DNA from 3 places in the Paenibacillus sp. p3-SID867 genome. Region 1 is predicted to be linked to each of the others. Evidence: riboswitches for the same ligand, from Rfam matches in the RefSeq annotation. Region 1 holds a riboswitch; each other region holds the start of a gene.

Region 1 (7,150 bases):
TGATCGGCTCCGGTTCGGGCGAGACGCAGACCTTGATCAGCATGGCCGAAAAGGCGAAGGCGCTGGATGCGGACGTCGCCGCACTCACCATCCAACCGCAGTCGACGATCGGAGCGCGGGCCGACATCGTCGTCCAGCTGCCGGGAGCGCCGAAGGACCAGGCGTCCGGCAGGGATTTGACGGTGCAGCCGATGGGATCGTTGTTCGAGCAGACGCTTCTGGTTGTACTAGACGCCGTCATCCTTCGGATCATGGAATCGCAGCGCCAGAACTCCGGCAAGATGTACGGCAATCACGCGAATCTGGAATAACGGACAGGAGGGAAAGGCAAGCATGCTCAAAGGTAAAACGGCTATTATTACAGGCGCGGGTAAGGGGATCGGACTCGCGGTCGCCCGCGCCCTCGCGCAGGAAGGCGTGCGTCCGGGCCTGATGGCGCGTTCCGCGCCAGACCTGGAACGCGCGCAGAAAGAGCTGAAGGAGACGTACGGCGTCGACGCCGCCATCGCGATGGCCGACGTCGGCAACCGCGGCGAGGTCGAAGCGGCTGTCGCCCGCTTGATCGGCGAGCTCGGCACCGTCAACATCCTGATCAACAACGCGGGAACGGCGACGTTCGGTACCGTGACGGACATGGATCCCGAGGAGTGGCAGCATATCGTTCAGGTCAACCTGATGGGGACGTACTACGTTACACGCGCCGTGCTGCCAACGATGCTGGAGCGCAAGTCCGGCGACATCGTCAATGTCGCGTCCACGGCCGGAGAACGCGGCTTCGCGACGGGTTCAGCCTACTGCGCGTCTAAATTCGCCGTGATGGGCCTGACGGAATCCCTCTTCCATGAGGTCCGCAAGTCCAACATCCGGGTCGCCGCCTTGACGCCGAGCACCGTGAACACGGAACTCGCCGTCAGGACGGGCTTGCCGGTCGGCCCGGAGGAGCGGATGATGCAGCCCGAGGACGTGGCGCAGCTGGCGATCGCGGCCCTCACGCTGCCGTCGCGCGTCGTTTTAAAAACCGCGGGCATTCTCACGACCAACCCGCAATAATCACCGGCATACACAGAAAGGGCATCCCGACCGGACCTTTGCGGGATGCCCTTTTTTTGAACCTTTCTTTGAATGTAACCTTTCACATGCTCGATTACATTAACATTAATTTCTTTGCATTCTTCACATGTGGGTGACTCCAAGTCATACTAACACTACTGTCACTGTTATTATCGTTTTAGGTAACCCGAAGCCTTGACTTGAAAAAATGGCATGAAATTGGCCCGATTAGCTCTATACCAAGCTAATCGGGCTTCATCTTCCCCATTCCCTCACCCTACCCACACCGGCCTTTTTTCGCACCTCTACCCCTTCCAACACAGAAATTTAGGGACAGACAATGTCGGTGATATTCAGCAATAGTCACCGACATGCTTACTAATCCCCTCTCGGTCTACAAAGGGGTCGCAAGAGCACGCAGTCTCTCGCCGATTGGCGTAGAGCAAAGACAATAGCCACTTTAAGGATCATGCATCGAATTGATGAAATCTATAATGAATCATCTCAACTTTGGTTACCGACGAATGACAAAATTCCATTAAGAATCAGGACTTTGTAGTCAATAAAAGTGCGTACACCGATTGTTTTACAAGAAGCGGCCGAGGAAATTGCTTCTGATTCGAGTGAAATTTTGAGTTTTTTCTTCAATATTAGGGATCAGAATGGCAAGCCATTCATTCTTGGATCGGTGACGTACGAATACAACCGTAACTGGGATTCCTGGAGCAAGCTCTGTCCGTATCTGATGGGTAAAATCACATCAACAATGGTTCCTTCGTTGACCGTGCTTTCGATGTGAATACTCCCTCCGTGTACGTGGACAATCTTGTTGCTGACCGTTAGGCCTAATCCCGTCCCCTTTTCTTTGGAACTATAAAAGGGTTAACCAATGGATTTAATTCGTTCCAATGAAATGCCACTTCCTTGGTCTACAAATCGAAATTTGATAAATTCTGAATCGTGGCATAGAATCTGTGTTTTGATGATTCCACCGTTTGGCATAGCGTCAACCGCATTCTGGAGAATGTTAATAATTACTTGCTTGATTTGATTCTCATAGCAGTAAATACGTGGTACTTCCGAGTCGTGTTCTTCAATAATTTCAATGTTGTTTAATATGGAGTGTGTACTGAATAACAACACCTCCTGTTGTAAAACAACCGCCGCATCAACTTCCTGCATTTCCGGAGCTTGGGGTTTGGCAAGTGTTAAAAATCCCCATACTATAGCTTCCAATCTCCCAACCTCAGATAGAATCAATTCAATATACTCGGGTTTTTCGTTACCTTGTTGTAACAGCTGGGCGAATTCCTTGATCGAGGTTAGAGGATTTCTAAACTCATGTGCAACCCCTGCAGCCATTTGACCTACTATCAATAGCTTTTCAGTTCGTAGAAGGAGTTCTTCTGCCTTCTTTCGTTCCGAAATATCACGAGACGCGTACACGCATTGCACTACTTTGCGATTTTCATCAAATATAGGAGTGCCCCTGGTCTCGATATATACCCAACTGCCATCTGCTTTTTTACACCTCCACTCAAAATCGAACGTTGATTTTAATGTAACCATGTCATTGAATTGCTTCTTAACATACGCAAGATCGTCAGGATGAACGAAATAAAAAGCAGAATTTCCTTCAAATTCGCTGGACGAAAACCCCAAGACCAATTCATGGGACGGCGAGGCGTATAGAACTATACCTTCCATATCCACGACACCGACTAAATCCTGGGTATTTTCGGCAATAAAACGATACTTTTCTTCTCTCTCAGCGAGACGTTCAGAGATATCACGATACCGTTGTTCGCTCTCACGGAGTTTCCATTCCTGTATCTTGCGTTCTGTAATCTCCCGACCAGTTACTAAGATGCTATCAATCTTACCATCGGACGTTAGAATGGGAGTCCCTATGCCTTCGAGCCAAATGCAGGTCTCGTCCACTTTAACGAATCGCCACTCAAGACGTACCGAAGTCTTGGTGGATATCATTTCATCCCAACGTTCTCTGATGAGTGCAAGATCATCGGGGTGTACCATAGAGAAAGGGTAGTTTCCTTCAAATTGGGAAGCTTCCCCCCCGAACATCCGAATGTGGGATGGCGAAGCGTACTGTAATACACCATTAGTATCCAAGATGGCAATCAGGTCTTGTGAATTCTCCCCAATCAATCGGTATTTTGACTCTTGCTCCACGAGGTATTGTGTGAGAAGAGACGCTTCCCTTTCTTTTTTGATACGATCACTTATATCGACAGCCGAGCCGATTACCTCTGCTACTTGTCTCCCTCTATGGATAGGGCGTAAGGAAGCCAAATACCAAATTCCGTTGTATTGACCTTCATAAGTGACGTTCTCCTCTCCACCCCAAGCTCTTTCGTAATATTGAGACTTCCGTTCAGCATCATTGAGCGGGAGGAATTCATGAGGCTCCTTTCCTACGACTTGTTCGGGTGTTAGACCCATGCGATATAACAATTCACCATCACACAAAGTATGAATAAATTTTCCATCATGCCGAGTCAACTTAAAAGTCATACCTTGCTGGTATCTCAACGTAACTGCTAATTCCTGCTTTGTTTTGTGCAAAGCTTCTTGTAACCATTTTTCTCTGAATAATGCTGAAGGTATTCCATCTCTACTAAAAATCTTCTCTATTTGATGGAATGCCACCAGAAATTCCGATGGCGGCAAAGGTTTGCTAAACAAATAACCTTGCCCTAAATCGCAGAGGTTTTGTTGGAGAAATATCAATTGCTCTTTCGATTCGATTCCTTCAGCAACGACCTCCACATTTAATTCATGCCCCAGAGCAATAATTGCCTTGACAATCGTTGCATCCTTCATGTTCACCAGGCAGTTATTCACAAAACATTGATCAATTTTTATAATGTCAATCGGCAATTCTTTGAAGTTATACAGGGAACTATACCCTATCCCGAAGTCATCCAAACTGATTTTTATACCGAGATTTTTTAATTGTCTTAGAATTGGAACAATTCGGACAATTTCCATCGTCATGTATTCCGTAATTTCAAGCTCCAGATACGATGGAACAAGCCCTGTCTCATGCAAAATATTTTCCACACTTTCCACAAAATCAGGTTGATAAAATTGACGTACAGAGAGGTTGACTGCCATTATAAGTGTTGGGGCACCTGCATCCTGCCATGCCTTGCTCTGAGTACAAGCGGTTCGCAACACCCATTCACCGATGGGGGAAATCAGATTAGTCTCTTCTGCGAGTGGAATAAACTGTGTTGGAGTAAGAAGTCCTTGTTCTGGATGCTCCCATCGGATCAATGCTTCAACGCCTGTGATTTTCCCCGAAGCCAAATCCAATTTTGGCTGATAGTACAGTTGGAACTCTTGACGTTCCAGTGCTTCTCTTAAATCTTTCTCTAATTGTTGAATCCCCATTGTTACCTCCCCCTACTCGTGTTGTTGATGAGACGACAAAGTACCTGTGGTATCGAGGATGAATTTATCGAATTACGGGGGACTATCGCTGTTCTCGCCACTCTAATCCCCAACAAACAGACTAGAGACAACGAAAAAAACGCAACACACGGCAACCTGGCAACCATAACGAACATGCGTATTAGGCCCATGGCTTTGCGTCCCCATCTTTCAATGGGTTTGCCATTTCAATTGTTAATCTTCAACCACATTATGCCATGGTTCGACAATCTTCTGCAATATTCTCTTTGTCCATGAATATTGACTTTGCGAAGATACCAAGTTGATTAGGGTTTCCAATGAGCTTTCGGACAAATGAAGCGCTTTAGCACGGGATTACCGTGCTATCCCTCGCGACAACATTAGCACATAGGTTAACTTTTCGAACATCAAATCGTCGACGATGAAGACGGTATCCCGATCCGCAGAAGTCAGCGCATCCACCTTTTCCACCTTTTTCATGGTGGCCACGCTAAGCGAAGTCAGAAAACGACGCCATGCAAAGCCGGCATGATTGAGAAAGCAATAAACCGCAGCTTTGCCGGCCTTCGAATCGTCCTTGCGGCTTTCAAGCAGGCGAAACCAGTTTTTCTGATGAAATAACAAAACGAAGACGAGTTGGAACAGCCGGGCGCAGCTAAAGCCAAAACGTTTACGGAATCCAGCTTGTTGCAAATGCTGCATGACTTTCAATTCTTGGAACGCTGGCTTTAGTTCGTTAGGCATTTGAATCAATTCGGATGGATGGGATATCATTAGGTAGACACCACCTCTTCGGTTAAAGTGATTGCTCAAAACTTTCACTTAGCAAACGAAGCGGTGTTTTTCTATTAACAAGCCCAGTATCTGATCGCCTTGGAAGCCTGCAACGACATGACTTCAAGACGAATTTCGCTCTGCGAAATTTGGGTTGGTAACCTACAAGTATTGTTAAAGCCATAGAAGAACTAGGTGCAGCTTCGAAGTAAGTTTTGATCTGGTTCGCGAGAATGTCTTTGAGGATTTGGGAAGACAATTTTATATAGTCGCGCGTGAATTTGCTACAGGACCAAAGTTCCGACGGGAAGGCCGTGCACCGTACCTGCACATTCTTCATTGCTTGCTGTTAGTAATGAATGGACATTAGATTTAGTACAAGCAATGCGCGATAATCCAGAATAAAGAGGTAGTGTGGTCAAGTTGTTAACAAAGGGTATTTAGATAGTTTTATTAACTGTGAGCACAAGGATTTATTTAGTGAGGTTTTGTTCTTTGATAACCTTACAAATACCCTTAGTGTTGAATTTACTTTCACGTGAATCTTTCCGTCCTCCGTCTCCTTTCTTGTTCTTAGGCGCTCCGCGACTGTCGAATTTACCGTATATCGAATGTATAATCCTCTCTCCAATTTCATAATAGAAGCATGCATGCAAATTCAAGGCATGTCATAACAGGAGGGCGATTATGAAGGCTGTAACATTCCATGGCATGAAGAACATGCAAGTGACGCAGGTCGCGGATCCGACGATTCAGAAAAAAGACGGGATTATCGTCAGGATCACCTCGACCGCCATATGCGGTTCTGATCTCCATATATACCAGGGGGCGATTCAAGCCCAAACCGGATACGTGATCGGCCATGAACCGATGGGCATCGTCGAAGAAGTAGGCCCTGAGGTGACAAAGGTCAAGAAAGGGGACCGGGTCGTGCTCCCGTTCAATATCTCGTGCGGCAGCTGTCATTACTGCCAGCATGAAATGGAGAGCCAATGCGACAACTCCAACCCCAATCCCCAAGTGGATACGGGAGCTTACTTTGGGTTTACCGAACGGTATGGGAATTATTGGGGCGGACAAGCCGAATTGCTTTACGTGCCATACGGCAATTTCATGCCCTTCGTTATTCCGGAGTCATGCGAATTGGAGGATGAGAAGCTCCTGTTCCTGTCCGACGTGCTGCCGACGGCCTATTGGAGCGTGGACAACGGCGGCGTGAAGCAGGGGGATACGGTTGTGGTGCTCGGCTGCGGCCCCGTCGGCTTGATGGCGCAAATATTCGCTTGGATGAAAGGGGCCAAACGGGTCATCGCGATCGACAATCTCCCGTACCGGCTGAACCATGCCAAAAAAATGAATAACGTCGAAACCTTCAACTTTGAAGATTTCAAAGACATGGGGCTGCATATAAAAGAAATAACGGGCGGGGGCGCGGATGTCGTCATCGATTGCGTCGGAATGGACGGCAAGAAGACGCCATTGGAGGAGGAAGAGCAAAAGGCCAAGCTGGTTGGCGGAACACTTAGCCCGATCAACATCGCGATGAATGCGGTGCGGAAATTCGGCACGATTCAGATTACGGGAGTATACGGTTCTAAATACTACCAGTTCATGTTCGGAAACATTTGGGAACGAAACGTGAAGCTAACCATGGGACAGGCGCCCGTGATCCATTACATGCCGATGCTGTATCAAAAAATTATGGCAGGCGAGTTCGATCCGACGGAGATCATCACGCATAAAGTGCCGCTCGATCAGGCGCATAACGCGTATAACACCTTTTACAATCATGCGGACGAATGCATTAAATTCGTACTGAAGCCTTAAATGATGACATGAGAAAAGAGGCTGTGCCACGGGGTATTGTACCCTGAGGGACAGCCCCATG
Region 2 (7,150 bases), on a different contig from region 1:
ATGCAGGATCCGGAGCGGTTAGCGATGCATACGCCGTACAGCCATTCGGCAATGTCATCATGACAGCAAGTGTGCTATCGGATGAAGGCCAAGGCGGCAAAGCAGACCTCAGGTTTTATGATGCAGACGGAAAGCTTGTCTCCGTGGTGAGCGGCCTGGTCGATAAACCATCGGGCCAATGGCAGAGTTTAAGAGTGGCTGCTGCGGCACCTAAAAATGCTGCAGAGGTCAAAGTCTCCTTCAAATTTAATGGCGATCAAACCGGCAGGTATTTCGTTGACAGCGTCACATTGGAGATGCAAGCTTCCTCCCCATACTTAACGAATTTAGGACCGCAATCTTCGAGTTTAACCTTGATGACGGCAGCATTCGGTAAAGATAAGAATGGTCAGGATGCTTTGTTTACCGTCGCACAGGGTGATCCGGCACAATTCATCGTGATGGATGTTGCTTCGAGAGAAGTGAAGTCCACTCATCCGCTTGTTGCTCTAGACGGAAGCAACGTATCGGCAGCTTGGGCGATTGTAACAGCCTCCGACGGAAAAGTATACATCGGTAGTACGCCAAACGGGACGTTATTTCAGTATGACCCGGCAGAGGATAAGCTGCGTGCCATCGGGAAACCGGTTCCTACCGATACCGTCATCTGGACGCTTGTTGCCGGAGAAGATGGAAAAGTGTATGGGGGAACAGGATATTCCCAATCGCTGTTTGAATATGATCCCGCTACCGACCAGACTCGAATCCTTAAATCCTTCAAGACTTCATCGAAAGAGGCTCATATCCGCAGCCTTGCTTACGATTCCGATCGTCAAATGATCTATGTGGGGGGAGCCGACGTCGCCAAGCTTTATCAATACGATCTTGCTAGCGGCACGTCAATTGCGCTTCATCAACCTGAATTTAACGGTAAGACCTCGGTTTACGATCTCCAGTATGCAGGTGGTAAATTATTCGTGCGCGTGGATCCCGGACCGGTAATGTTCGTGTATGATCCAGATACCGCAAGCTGGATCGTTAACAATAATACTGCCTATAATGCACGGGGATTTTCACCGTTATCGCCTGACGGCGAAGAGGTATTCTACACCTATTACGAAACCCTTCCAGGTGGTGCGCAGCAATGGTCTCTCCATTCATACAACGTGAGAACGGGAGTTTACGGCTCGCTGGGCGTGGATGTCAAAGGAGCAGGCGTCGCTTTTGGTTATGTTCAGCTGGATCAGGCAAAGTATCCGGGTTGGACCTTGGTCGGATTGGCCGGAAATAGCGGCAGGGCATTTTATTACAATCTGGAAACCGGTTTGATTGAGACGCCGGAGCTTCCGTTTCCGGCACAGTTTGTGGAATTGTTTAATATCGGGAAGAGCACAGACGGGCAGATGCTGTCTTCGGGCTTCATTTCAGGCGGGGGAATGGGAATTTACTCGCCGACCCGTAACGAGACCAAGCATTATCCTCAAATCGGCCAAGTCGAAGGATTCGGCTCATTGAACGGAAAGATGTATCTCGGCGTTTATCCTAGAGCGACCATCTTTGAATACGATCCAGCCAAACCATGGAACCGAACGGACCCATCAGAACCGAATAATCCGCTGCGGCTTGGTCAGCTGGGTTCGGAGCAAGACCGGCCCGTAGCCATGCTCGGGGTCGAGGAAGAAAACCTGTTATATATCGGCTCCTATCCAATCGCAGGCAAAACAGGCGGGGCTCTTACCGTCTACAATCCCGTTACCGGAAAGTTTGATGTGAAGCGCGACATTATATCCGGCCATTCGATCAATTCGTTGCTTTACAAGAATGGAAAGCTGTTTATGGCCACCGGAGCAATGACCGGCGGAGAGGGGAAGCTTGCCATTTACGATACGGCTTCAGGCCGAGTAGAGCTGGAACAGGTACCTGTTCCGGGCAAAAAAGCAGTAACCTCTTTGATATGGGGCCCGGACGGTAACATATGGGGAATGGCGCTGGGGGCTCTGTTCATCTATGATACGGAACGCCAAAAGATTATTTACAGCGAGGATATGTTTCCTACAGCAGATTATGCACACAGCAATCCTCGCTTGACCGTTGGAACCGACGGCAATGTGTACGGTACCATTTATACGGGATATGTTGCTGACCACACGTACACGAGCAAGATGTTTAAGATTGACACAGCAAGCAAGTCGCTGTCCATCTTGTTGGAGAGCAATGCGGAAAAGCTTGCGCAGGACGACTTTGGCAACTTCTATTTCAAATACGGCAGCGAGCTGATGAAGTATAGCGACCCGAATCTGGTCATGCCGCTAGACAAAGTACAGCTCGAGGCTGAATCGCTCCAGCTTCACCCGGGGGATGAAGTCGATTATTCTTACGAAGTCTTCCTTGAGAGAGGAAGAACGACTAAGGAGTTATCCGGCGCTCACATTGAGTATTTGAGCAGTCGTCCGGATAAGGCGGAGATCGACCCAAAAGGAAAGATTATCGCCAAGCATCCGGGGCAAGCCGAATTGTCGATTCGAATTACATTGAACGGGATAACGGTTGAATCCAATAAAATCAAGGTAAAAATAACCGGCCCTTTTTAAAACTGTTCATGACATATAGCAATATGAGGCCGTTGTCCTGGACAACGGCTCTTTATTTTATTGTCCAGTGATCCATTAGACCGGGAACTTAAGAATGGAATTACCAAGTGAGTTGAACTTATGAAAGTTTTCTGATCGGAAGCGAGATGTCATGACCAGTTATAAACGGTATTTTAGTCCCGGATGACAAGAGACAAAAGTTATTGAATCTAATGATTTCCGTTGTCGTAATTAGGGCAACGGATATAGGGGTGAATTTGTAAAATAGAACTATTGACTTAATCAGCCATCATCTAATGTCCAGGTAATAACAGAAAAACGTATCCTGTCTAATGAACAAAATAGCTTTAATACATAGTTAAGTGAAGTGGAGTGAAGTCGGGGAATAGCAAAAATTAGTAAAGATTAACTATTGCGACCTAGTGTCTCATGAGGGTTATCAATATCATCAAAACCATTCTTGAAAGACAATATTGAACAAAAGACCTATCGATTTTCATTTGGAAACAAGATACAGTAAATGTAAATCGAATACATAATATAATCATGGTTTACAATTTAAATACTATTTTTGTACGACAATAGCAAACCCACCGAAAGGTGGCGACGCAAAGCTATAGGGGCTAATGCGGGATCTACTGCGACCGCAATGCCAGCCAGTTGCCGAATACAACGGGAAACCTCCGTTTTATTCATTATTTTGAATTGAAGAAAGGGGTTTTTTTGACGTTCCATAAAACAACGATGGCTTCGCTATAAAAAAACTAGTTTGGGGTTGAAGGGGGACACTGCTTCATCGCAGAATGCGAAGAGGATTTTTCTGTTCGTTAACAATCAGACATTAATGAATCGATAGTCCGGGAGGTTGATGGTCATGGAACAAACGACATATGAAGTATCAATTGACGAAATGCCGCGGGGGGGATGGGCCAACGATGAAGGAAACCGGGTTAGTTTTTCCCTTGATTTTGCAACGACCCGAAAACTCCATGAACTTGCGTTCAATTTCGGAATAACTGTGGATATGGCACTTATGGCTTGTTATGCGATCCTACTTGCCAAATATACCGGCGAGGATGATCCTGTAATCGGGTATCTGTTGGAAAGACAGATGTTTCCTATACGTTACTCTCCTACTGTACATAAGCCATTAGGTAAGTTTCTGATAGAAGTCAAGCATGCCACGATGCAAGCACTCGAAGATCGGAATATGCGAAAGAATTTGAGCGGTAACCCGTTCATCAAAGCGGCGTTTACTTGGCAAAACGCCAATGCCACTCCTTATGAATCCGATCAGTTGGGGACGTTTGAGCTTGCTTTGACGGCTTTTAAGAAGGAATTTATCATGATACACCTTGAATATTCGACCCGCTCGTACAGAAAAGAAACGATCGAGCAAATGAGCGGCCACTTGAGCCGAATTGTGCATGAAGTCGTTGATTTCCCCGAGAAGGTGATTGCCGACATACGCATGATGTCAGAAGAAGAGGAGAGAAAGATTCAGGCTTTCAGCGGAACTAAGAGGGACTTTCCTTCCAGCCAAACGGTCCATTACTTGTTTGAGGAACAAGTCCGCTTAACCCCCGATCGCCCGGCGATCATGACCGAGGACCATCAGATGTCCTATCGGGAATTGGACGATCACGCGAATCAGCTTGCAAAAGCACTGCAGGATCACGGCGTTAAGCCGGAGAGCGTCGTTGGCATTGTCGCGGATCGGTCTGTCAGTATGATTGTCGGGCTTACAGCCATATTGAAAGCTGGCGGCGCTTATATGCCCATCGAAGCCGATTCTCCGTGCGAAAGAATCGAATATATGCTCGAGGACAGTCGGGCGGGATTTTTGCTGGCCCCTTCCAGTTGGAAGCCTGACATTGCATTTGAAGGAAAAGTAATTTATTGGGACAACGCGAAGCTAAGCCTTGACAGCTGTTCCCATACGATATCTGCAGTAACCTCGCAAAGTCTTGCGTATATCATCTATACTTCCGGATCAACGGGGACACCAAAAGGGATCATGGTTGAACATCGCAACATCGTAAGATTGGTCAAGAATACCAATTATTTCAACTTTTCCAAGGAGCATCGAATTTTGCAAACCGGTACAATAACATTCGATGCGTCGACCTTTGAAATTTGGGGATCCCTTTTGAACGGATCTACCTTGTATTTGATGAAGGACACGGACCTGTTTGACCTTTATAAATTGAAGGAAACCATCATCGGTCACCGCATTACGGCTTGGTTCCTGACAACGGCTCAGTTCCATAATCTGGCCGAACAGGATCCAGACGTCTTTCGTACGTTAGACACCTTGCTAGTCGGCGGAGAAGCGTTATCGCCAAAGCACGTAAATGCCGTAAGGAAGAGGTGCCCCGATCTGCGGATGATCAATATGTACGGTCCGGCGGAAAACACGACGTTCTCCACTTACTTCCCGATCGAACGTGATTTCGAATCGACCATTCCAATTGGCAGACCAATATGCAATTCCTCCGCTTATATTCTTGATAAACAGTTGAAGCTTCAGCCGATCGGAGTAGTAGGAGAGCTTTGCGTCGGAGGAGACGGTATCGCGCGGGGGTATGTGAATCAGCTGGAATTGACAGAAGCCAAGTTTGTGGAACATCCGCTCCTCGGGGAAAGGTTATATCGAACGGGGGATTTTGCCATGTGGTTGCCGGATGGCAATATCGAAATGATCGGGCGAATCGACGATCAAGTGAAGATCCGAGGGTATCGAGTGGAACCGGGAGAAATCGAGACTCGGCTATTGGAACACAACGGAATCTCGAAAGCCGCGGTAGCCGTCAAAGCCGACGGAAGTGGAAATCCGATAATATGCGCGTATTTTGTTGCGAAACAGGTGTTGTCCGAAACGGAAGTCAAGGCGTATTTAGCCCGGAATTTGCCTGAATATTTCCTGCCCTCTCTTGTGGTGCAGATGGAAAGTTTGCCGCTTACCCCTAATGGGAAAGTCGATAAAAAAGCTCTGCCGGACCCTGATTTTCTTCGTCCGATGCTCGTCAACTGAGACGAAGCGCTTAACGAAACCCAGCAAATACTTAATAAGATCTGGCTAGATAAGGATACCAAGCAAATCGTGACCGCATTTGACCCAATCTATCGATTTTTATCGTCCAGTCATCACCAATGATGAATGGGAGCACACTAACTTGGGCAGGGGAGCAAGGAAGGAAAAAAGTGAACAAAACAGATAAAGAGAAGTCAAAGCTAAAGTATGATGACGGCAAGCAGTCACCCTAAAACAAAGGTTGACTGCTTTTTCTTTTGTGAGGAGTGTAAACTTGCTGTTCCATCCGCCACTGTCGGATTATCATCAAAATTATTCTAAAGTTACTTCAACCGACAGGGGATTGCCCTCCGTTGTATAATTCATTAATACCAAGAGCATGTCCACATTGCATAGGGGCGGGGTTATGATGCGCAAATCATGGTTTAAACGACTACTATTGTCCTACATGCCGGTATTTATGATTGTCATCACGTTTATTTTCTTTGTTTTCTTTCAAATGTTCAGTGAGCAAAGCCGTCGCGAGGCGCTGAATGCCAATAAGACGCTGTCTCTACAGGCGATGCGGATCGTGGATACATCGCTAAAAGTGATCGATAATATGATCGTCCTCGAGAGTATCAACAGCGAGTCTTTGAACAATTTTTTTAAGGCAACCTCAGGAAGTGATGCCTACATCAACATCAGGGCCGTGCAGAAGCTAAAGGAATTGATCAATTACTATCCTTTGATCGATTCCATATACTTGGTGCGATATTCGGACGGATATGTGTTGAGTGATGCAACCAACGCTTATATCGGTTCATATCCTGACCGCAAATTTATCGAAGAATATCAGGTGTCTAAGACTCCGAAGTGGACCGGCGGGCGCAGCTTCGAGCAATTCAAAATGATTGGCGGCAAACAGGTGGTCAGTCTGGTGCGGGGATCGCCATACATGAAAAATAATCTGGGCATGATCGTGGTTAACGTTTCGGCGGATTCGCTGAAAAAATTGACGGAGAATATGTACGAATCCAAGGTCAGCTTTATCCAGGCTAAAGATGCTTCCGGTCAGCTGTTGTTTGGGAGTGAGGCGAAAGTTAAAGAATCCGAGCTCTTCTCGGAATATACCTCGGACTACACCGGCTGGAAATATGGAAGCGGTCTCATCAATGGCGGATATGTCAACACGATTTCAGAACTCTATAATCTGTGGTTTGTGATCGGACTCCTCATGATCGCCGCCGGATTCATCTGGATGATCTATGTGACTCGGCGCAATGCCAGACCGATCGAGCGGATCGCCGAGCGATTCAGCGACTATTCCCTGCCTGTAAGGGGCGCGGGCTTATGGAAAGGCAGTCCCGATGAGTTCGCATTTATTGAGTCGGCGTTCGATCATATCCTGGAGCAATCCAGGCAATACCAGGAAAAATACCAGGAAGACCTTCATCTGCGGACAAGGTATCTGTTCCATCAGTTGATTGAAGGACAAACCGATATGAGTCTGGAAGAGTGGCAGGAGGAAGCCGCCATACTGAATTTACCCGAACCGCTGGACCGG
Region 3 (7,150 bases), on a different contig from region 1:
ATCTCTCCCGCCAATAAAAAGTCAGGATAGATTTTCTTTAGACGCAAGGCATCGTCCAGAGTTCCTGCCAGAATGATACCCTGAACCCCATGGATAAAGGCGAAGTGCGCTACGGTAAAAGCCCTTATAACATCAATTACAATATTGATGTGTGATGCGTCCAAGGTGTGATGGTGTCCTTGAATAATCTGTATTGGCATGTCGTATCCCCTTTTACCCGGCATAATGGGCTATTTTAGTAACAGTATATTTGCCCAAACCCAAGGAGTGCTCAAATCCTCTGATGGATTCAGCAGCAGTGATGGAATATTAAATCCGGATGTGGTGATAATTAGGAAGCATGGAAATAAAGAAAATGTTCTGTTCTACACGAACTTCAAGTCCGAGGAGCGATACCATGGAGAAGACCAAAAAGCGAAAACTGAATATCAGCTTTCATAGCGATATCGACCTGCAGACCGACTCCGAGGAGACACAAGACAGCGAATCCGCCGGAAAATCAAAAACTTCTACCGGCTCAAAGGGTCAAGTGTGGGAATTTATCGCACTGGCAACGATCCCGATCGTGCTCGTTTTTGGCAATTCCATGCTAGTTCCGGGGCTTCCTGAAATGCAAAGGGAACTGGGTATCAGTAAATTCCAAAGCAGCTTAATCATCACGATTTTCTCCTTGGCAGCAGGCTTGTTTATTCCGATTATTGGTTATTTGTCCGATCGATTTGGACGCAAAGTTATTATTATACCCGCCCTGATCATATATGGAGGTGCCGGTATTCTGGCAGGATTCGGTGCCATTTGGAACTCTTTTGGGGTGATTATTACCGCGAGGGCGATTCAGGGGCTAGCGGCCGCCGGAACAGCACCGATTGCCATGGCGCTCGTCGGCGATTTATACGATGGCGGGACAGAGAGCAAGGCACTGGGCTTAATCGAAGCCTCCAATGGAGCCGGCAAGGTACTCAGCCCGATCATCGGCTCCTTGCTTATGCTGATCGTATGGTATGCTTCCTTCTTTGCATTTCCCGTGTTCTGTGCACTATCGTTGCTGGCCGTCATTTTTATGATCAAAGAATCAAAACAACATTCAAAGCAAGAACTAAGGAAGTACCTCGGAAAAATCGGAGACATCTTTAAAGAAAAAGGCCGCTGGCTCATCACTGCTTTTTTTGCCGGTTCGCTGGGGCTATTCATTTTGTTTGGCATACTGTTTTATCTATCCAACATTCTTGAAGACAAGCCTTATAACATTGACGGGGTCGTGAAGGGCTTGATTTTGGCCATTCCATTGCTTGGGATGGTTATCACTTCCTATACGACGGGAAGCTTGATCAAGAAGAATGGCCTGTTGATTCGTTGGCTGATGAATATCGGGCTGATTGCCATGACCCTGTCTCTGGCAGCTACACTTTTCTTTTTTAAGAACATTTACGTGTTTATCGGGCTGCTGACAGTCAGCTGTATCGGAACCGGAATGCTTCTTCCTTGCTTGAATACGATGATCACCGGTGCAGTTGAGAAAAGTGAGCGTGGGATGATTACGTCCCTTTACAATAGCTTGCGATTTTTGGGAGTTGCAGCAGGGCCGCCCTTGTTCGGATGGATGATGGATAAATCGGATCAGGTTGTTTTTATAACCGTGTCTTCACTATCTTTGGTTACTCTAGGTTTGGTGTTCTTTTTGATTAAGCCGCCGCGGCAGATCGGATGACCGGACAAATCCCTATGACAAAAGATGGGCACCTGTCAATGGGTATGAGCATATTATGCCAATGTCATTGGATTAAACGACTAAATCAAAAAGAATTGAGGAGATCCTAGAATGAACAGTTCCCTGCGAACAGTTTGGCCCATGGAGATATGTGATCCGAGCGGGCTGCGCGAAAATCCCGAACACGGCAAAAAAGACCACGACACCTACGGGGTCATGGAACGCGGGATGACGATGGTAATTGATAAAGGCCTGGGTAGAAACATGTTCTCAGATGTGATCGAAACAGCCTCGGATTACATCGATTGTGTCAAATTCGGTTTTGGGACGGCTCCGCTGTATAAAACGGAAATGCTGCTATACAAGATCAATCTAGCCAAACAACATGGAATCACGGTCATGCCCGGCGGGACCTTGCTTGAGACAGCCGTGCAGCAAGATGTCGTCCCCGCATTTTTTAATACCGTTTGCCGTCTTGGATTTAACGCGATAGAAGTATCTGACGGCACGATTGAGATGTCTCGAAAAAAACGAACGGAACTCATCCGGGAAGGTAAACAACGCGGACTTCGGGTTTATACGGAGTATGGTAAAAAACAATCCGGTTCCCACATCGACGCCGAAATGCTAGCCTATACAATGGAAGCGGATTTAGACGTAGGCGCCGAGTTTATCATTGTTGAAGCGCGCGAGTCTGGACTAGGCATCGGTATTTACGATAAGCATGGTGAGTGTCAGGAAGAAATGATAAATAATATCATCGACAACGTGTCGGATGCAAGAAAGCTGATTTGGGAGGCACCTCTTAAGCAGCAGCAAGCGATGCTTCTCCGCAAATTTGGATCTCACGTACATTTGGGAAATATCCAACCCACCGAAGTGCTTTCCCTTGAAACGATGCGGCGGGGTCTTCGTCAAGATACGTTTGAACTCGGGGTGAGAGAGAAACAAACCGATGGATTTTGTTACGTAATTTAAACATAGACCAAACCACAAGAGAATGATAAATACTAGAGGGCTGCCTATGGATATCTCCAGAGTCAGCCTATACATATTTTCGTTAAAAAGATCTATCCCGGTATCCCCTCCAGGGAACAAGCATACACTTAAAAAAGCAGGACTAGCTTGTTACTCTAATCTATGAAGGATGATTCCGTGTGAACTTACAGATCATACCCGGGCGGAAGAGCCCCTTTTTCTATCGTCATGCTTCCAAGAAACTTTTCTACATTACCGCCGGCTCCATCATTCAAGGTTTTGCCATGGCCATGTTCTTGTTTCCTCACGCCATTCCTTCGGGGGGAGGAGCTGGAATCGCGGTGCTTCTGAACCATGCGTTTGAGATCCCGATGAGTCTCGGACTGTGGCTCGCTAATTTTATTTTCCTTGCCTTTACAGTCCCTTATCTTGATGGTGTCAGTGCCTTTGGAACCATATTTGTTATAACAGTGACGTCCGTTTCCGTTAATTTCTTCGAGGTGTTTCTAGAACCCCCGTTCGGCAACGTATGGATCGATCTTCTATTCGGCTCGGTTATTCTCGGAACAGGTGTCGCCATCCTCATAAAGCAGAGGGTATCGAATGGGGGAATCGGTTATGTTGCCTTAGCCATTTATAAGTATAAAAGAATCAACCCGGGCACCTCATTGTTCTGGATGAATGGAATCATATTCGCTTTCGCTGCCTATGTGATCGATTGGAAAATTATTATCCTTGCAGTTGTATGCCAGTGGATATCGACCCGGATCATTAACTGGATTCACCAGTTCCCTCCCCCGAAATCGGTCTATCAACCCGCTTGGCGCAAAAAGTGATTCTGTATATGGGTAAGAGTGATTGACAAATATAACAAAAATATGGAAATTTGGGTCGTACGACCTATATTAAATGAAAAACAATGTAAGTTATAGTTTGAATAAGTCATAACATGTTTGGATATTCGACAAATTCATACTCTTCGTACGACAATAGCAAACCCGCTGAAAAGCGGCGACGCAAAGCTACAGGGGCTAATGTGGATCTTCTTCAGACCGCGATGCCAGCCAGCTGCCGAATACGACGGAAGCCTCCGTCCTATTTTGCTATGGTTCATAATGGATGGTTTTTTTATTTTTTGCTGTGAGCTGTCGAATGCAGCAGCGATGAATAGTAGATCGATTTCATTATTTAACGCTTATTCTTACAAGGGAAGAAGGGAAATAATGGGTCAAAGAACACTGGTAGAAGTAAACAATCATTTTCCTAATATCCTCAGTATGACTGAAATAAAACAAAGGTTGATTGAACGGAAAGAAATTCTTTATTTGCTGCAAGAGGAAACCAGGAATATGAACAATTTGCTGTCCATACCTTATTTATTTGTTATAACAGATACGGATGGTGCCGTTATCGATTATTGCGGAACAGGTTCTTTAAGAAGTTTCCTCGAGAGGAATAATATAAAAAATGGGACCTCGTTGGCAATGAAAGACGCAGGAAGCAACGCTATTTCATTATCTATGGAACAACAAGCGCTTTCTGTCGTAATTGGGGCCGAGCATTGTAATCGCGTGTTTTCAGAATTGGCGTGTGTTTGTACTCCCCTTCGAATAAAAAATGTGATCATAGGCTACCTTGGTCTTAGTTTTCATTATTTGCACGAAGTTACATTTGCCATACCGCTCATTGAACACCTGGCCAAGAATATTGAAGAAAAATTACCTCAAAAGGATCCCGTTCTGCAAAGGGAGCTGATCTATTCTCACTTTCACCAATATGAATTAACGAATCGCGAGAAAGAAATAGCCTATGGGTGGCTTGAGAATAAAAATGTCCCTGAAATTGCTGATATTTATGGTATTAGCCAAAGCACGGTTCGTACTTTTATTAAAAAGATCTATGCAAAAACGAGAGTCAACCACAAAGGAGCATTTCTTAAAAAATTTACATAACCGTCATAAAACTTGTCTTAAAATAAAGATTACCCAATTATGGGTATTTTTTTTGTTACCGTCGAAATTTATAATGATAAGTAAGTTATATATACTGATTCGCGTTATCGATAACTGTGGCAACTGTCATCAATCACTTGTTACGACGGGGGTGGGTGAACAAGGTGATTTCTATCGAGAGTGAACTCAAACAAGTATCGAAAAAACTCGAACTTCTCCGAAGAGAACTTGAGCGAGTGGCCAGCAGTTTCGAATTGGTGCATCAAGATGTTGTCGCAATTTCACAGTCGTTGGATAAGCTGATTATTCGTTACATGGAATTAAAAAACCAAGAGGAATATATTAAAAAAAAGTAGATCTTCTTCATATTTGAATCAAGGCACAGAAGATACCTTCTGTGCCTTATGTGTTTCCAGCGTTCAAGAAAAATCGAGAGTCAGTAACCAAGGTGGGTAAAATAACAAATCCTCTTCCGCATAACGAAAGAGATCACAAGCCCAAATTTTGGTCAATGACCATAGAAGATATCTATTTAGGCGGTGAAACAAATGCCATCGCAAATATTATCAAGTGGAAAGAACAAATACGATGTGAATTAAAATAAGAAGATTTATTAAGGCAAGAAGTAAAAAGATGACCTCCGACATTCGGAGGTCATCTTCTGTTCATGGACGGCCTTCATGAATCCATGACCAGCACGCGAAGGGAGGTGCGGCGGAGGATTCGCGAAGCCAGCCAGCAGCCGCTGATGGCGATAACAAGCGCGATCAGAGTCAGCCCAATGACGAGCGGCCATTCCATGATAAGCGGCAGCTTGACAATCCCATAGGCAGAGAGCAGACCGCGCAGCACGGCCGGCAATGCGTAGACGCCGCAAGCGATGCCAGCCAGCGCACCGAGCGCAGCCAGTCCGGCAATGCCGCTTGTCAAGGCACGACGAATGTCGGTTGCGGTCAGGCCGAGCGAGGCATAAATGCCATATGTTTTCGTTTCCTTACGAATATGCAGCCGGCAAGTTGTATAAACAATAAGACAAGTGACAGCCATAAACAGTAGGGCCAGCATACTCATCGGAATGAGCAAAACCGCCGCAGCTTCTTTGAATACGGAATCGAGCAGCACTTCCTGCTTCAGCGCTTGAATGGAAGGGCTGTAACGTTCGTTCAACTGCTGCACAAACGCATCGCTGTCCGTATTGTCCTTTAGTTGAATAAACCCGGCGTCCGGATTCAACTGCTCGACAAGATCCGATGTGACCCTGGCGACGTTCGACATATTGGAAATGGACTGAAAAGTGCCGGTGATCAGCACTGGATGCGGTTCGCCTTCAATGTAGATCGTGAGTACGTCGCCGATGCCTTTATGCAATTTACGGGCAATATTGATTCCGATAGAAATTTCATTAGGGAGTGCAGGATTACGGCCTGCAAGCGAGGCAAATCCGATCTCGTCCATGCTGCCTTCTACGACCGTCAAAGGGAGACTAAATGTCTGTTGAGGCTTGTCATCCACTTCGGCCATGGCGATGACGCCGGTGGCTGATCCGGACCAGTTCAGACTGTGAACCCGAGGGTCGCTTTGGATATAAGATTGCATTTCCGCCCGATCCATACCTTCCGCATGGATAACCATAATCGCGATATCCGCATCGTCATAACCCCACTGGGCCGACGTTTCACTGATGCGATAGATGCTGGTCACCAGCACGGCGCCAAAGACGAGCACAGCCACTGTGATGCTCATCAACAAAAAGATCAGCGCTGCGCTTTTTTTGTTGCCGCTCACATGCTTCCAGCCGATAACCGTGGGTACGGACCATCGATCCAGCAGTTTTTTGCGGGCACCATGCCGATGGATACGACTATGTGAAGACTCCGACATGCCGTAACGGATCGCTTGAATGGGCTCGATATGGCGTGTCTTGGAAGCATAAACAAGGACGCATAGAAGGATGATGAGCAGCAGGCCGCAGCCAGTCCAGATCGCAACGTCTGCCGCTTGAACGGGAACAGGAGCTGTGTCGGATTTGAGGAAAGACAGGGAATTCTGGATGATGACATCTGAAAGGAAGTGGCTTGCAATCAGTGCCGGGACCAAGGCGACAATCGTCATTAAACCGTACTGCAGCAAGTAGGTGCCGATGATGCGTTCGGAGGTCATGCCAATCGATTTGAGAATGCCGATCGTGCGGTAATTGGCAAGGATTGTGTCCGTGATCGTAAAGCCGATTGTGAGCAAGGCGACGAGGATCATGACCAGTCCGAGGAAACTCATCACAAAGCCGATCACTTTGTTCATGATAAAATAAAAGGCCGACAATTCGGCAAACGAAACGCGTTCCTCTAAAAACGGCGAACCGAGCGCCTGCTCAAAGCGCTGCCAGTATTCCTCGCTTTGTTCAGGATACGCATAGCGAAGCGACAACATGTATTGCTCCTGAGTGGACAAGCTACCCATGGTTGACCGATAGTCGGCTTCGTTCATCCAGATGCGGGCAGTGGTCGAGAAAGGA

What was found. A riboswitch is a leader RNA that binds a small molecule or an ion and turns the genes downstream of it on or off. The one in region 1 is predicted to bind cyclic di-GMP.
Region 2: it holds a riboswitch for cyclic di-GMP, as region 1 does, so the genes downstream of both, M4D81_RS19545 (non-ribosomal peptide synthetase) here and M4D81_RS18175 (EAL domain-containing protein) in region 1, are expected to answer to the same signal.
Region 3: it holds a riboswitch for cyclic di-GMP, as region 1 does, so the genes downstream of both, M4D81_RS27205 (helix-turn-helix transcriptional regulator) here and M4D81_RS18175 (EAL domain-containing protein) in region 1, are expected to answer to the same signal.

What each region holds. Positions count from the first base shown of each region.
Region 1 is NZ_JAMBDM010000008.1:257,601-264,750, reverse strand. Features, by position in the region: gene hxlB (6-phospho-3-hexuloisomerase) at 1-311, shown strand, start outside; gene M4D81_RS18180 (3-ketoacyl-ACP reductase) at 334-1,050, shown strand; partial or broken gene M4D81_RS34970 (ATP-binding protein) at 1,807-1,917, opposite strand; gene M4D81_RS18175 (EAL domain-containing protein) at 1,933-4,467, opposite strand; cyclic di-GMP riboswitch class I at 4,615-4,701, opposite strand; partial or broken gene M4D81_RS18170 (IS4 family transposase) at 4,885-5,262, opposite strand; gene M4D81_RS18165 (zinc-dependent alcohol dehydrogenase) at 5,950-7,089, shown strand.
Region 2 is NZ_JAMBDM010000009.1:169,376-176,525, reverse strand. Features, by position in the region: gene M4D81_RS19550 (NHL repeat-containing protein) at 1-2,570, shown strand, start outside; cyclic di-GMP riboswitch class I at 3,144-3,238, shown strand; gene M4D81_RS19545 (non-ribosomal peptide synthetase) at 3,445-5,604, shown strand; gene M4D81_RS19540 (AraC family transcriptional regulator) at 6,011-7,150, shown strand, end outside.
Region 3 is NZ_JAMBDM010000017.1:43,259-50,408, forward strand. Features, by position in the region: gene M4D81_RS27185 (2-phosphosulfolactate phosphatase) at 1-200, opposite strand, end outside; gene M4D81_RS27190 (MFS transporter) at 398-1,708, shown strand; gene comA (phosphosulfolactate synthase) at 1,820-2,686, shown strand; gene M4D81_RS27200 (YitT family protein) at 2,866-3,522, shown strand; cyclic di-GMP riboswitch class I at 3,668-3,762, shown strand; gene M4D81_RS27205 (helix-turn-helix transcriptional regulator) at 3,910-4,638, shown strand; gene M4D81_RS27210 (Spo0E family sporulation regulatory protein-aspartic acid phosphatase) at 4,803-4,994, shown strand; gene M4D81_RS27215 (ABC transporter permease) at 5,317-7,150, opposite strand, start outside.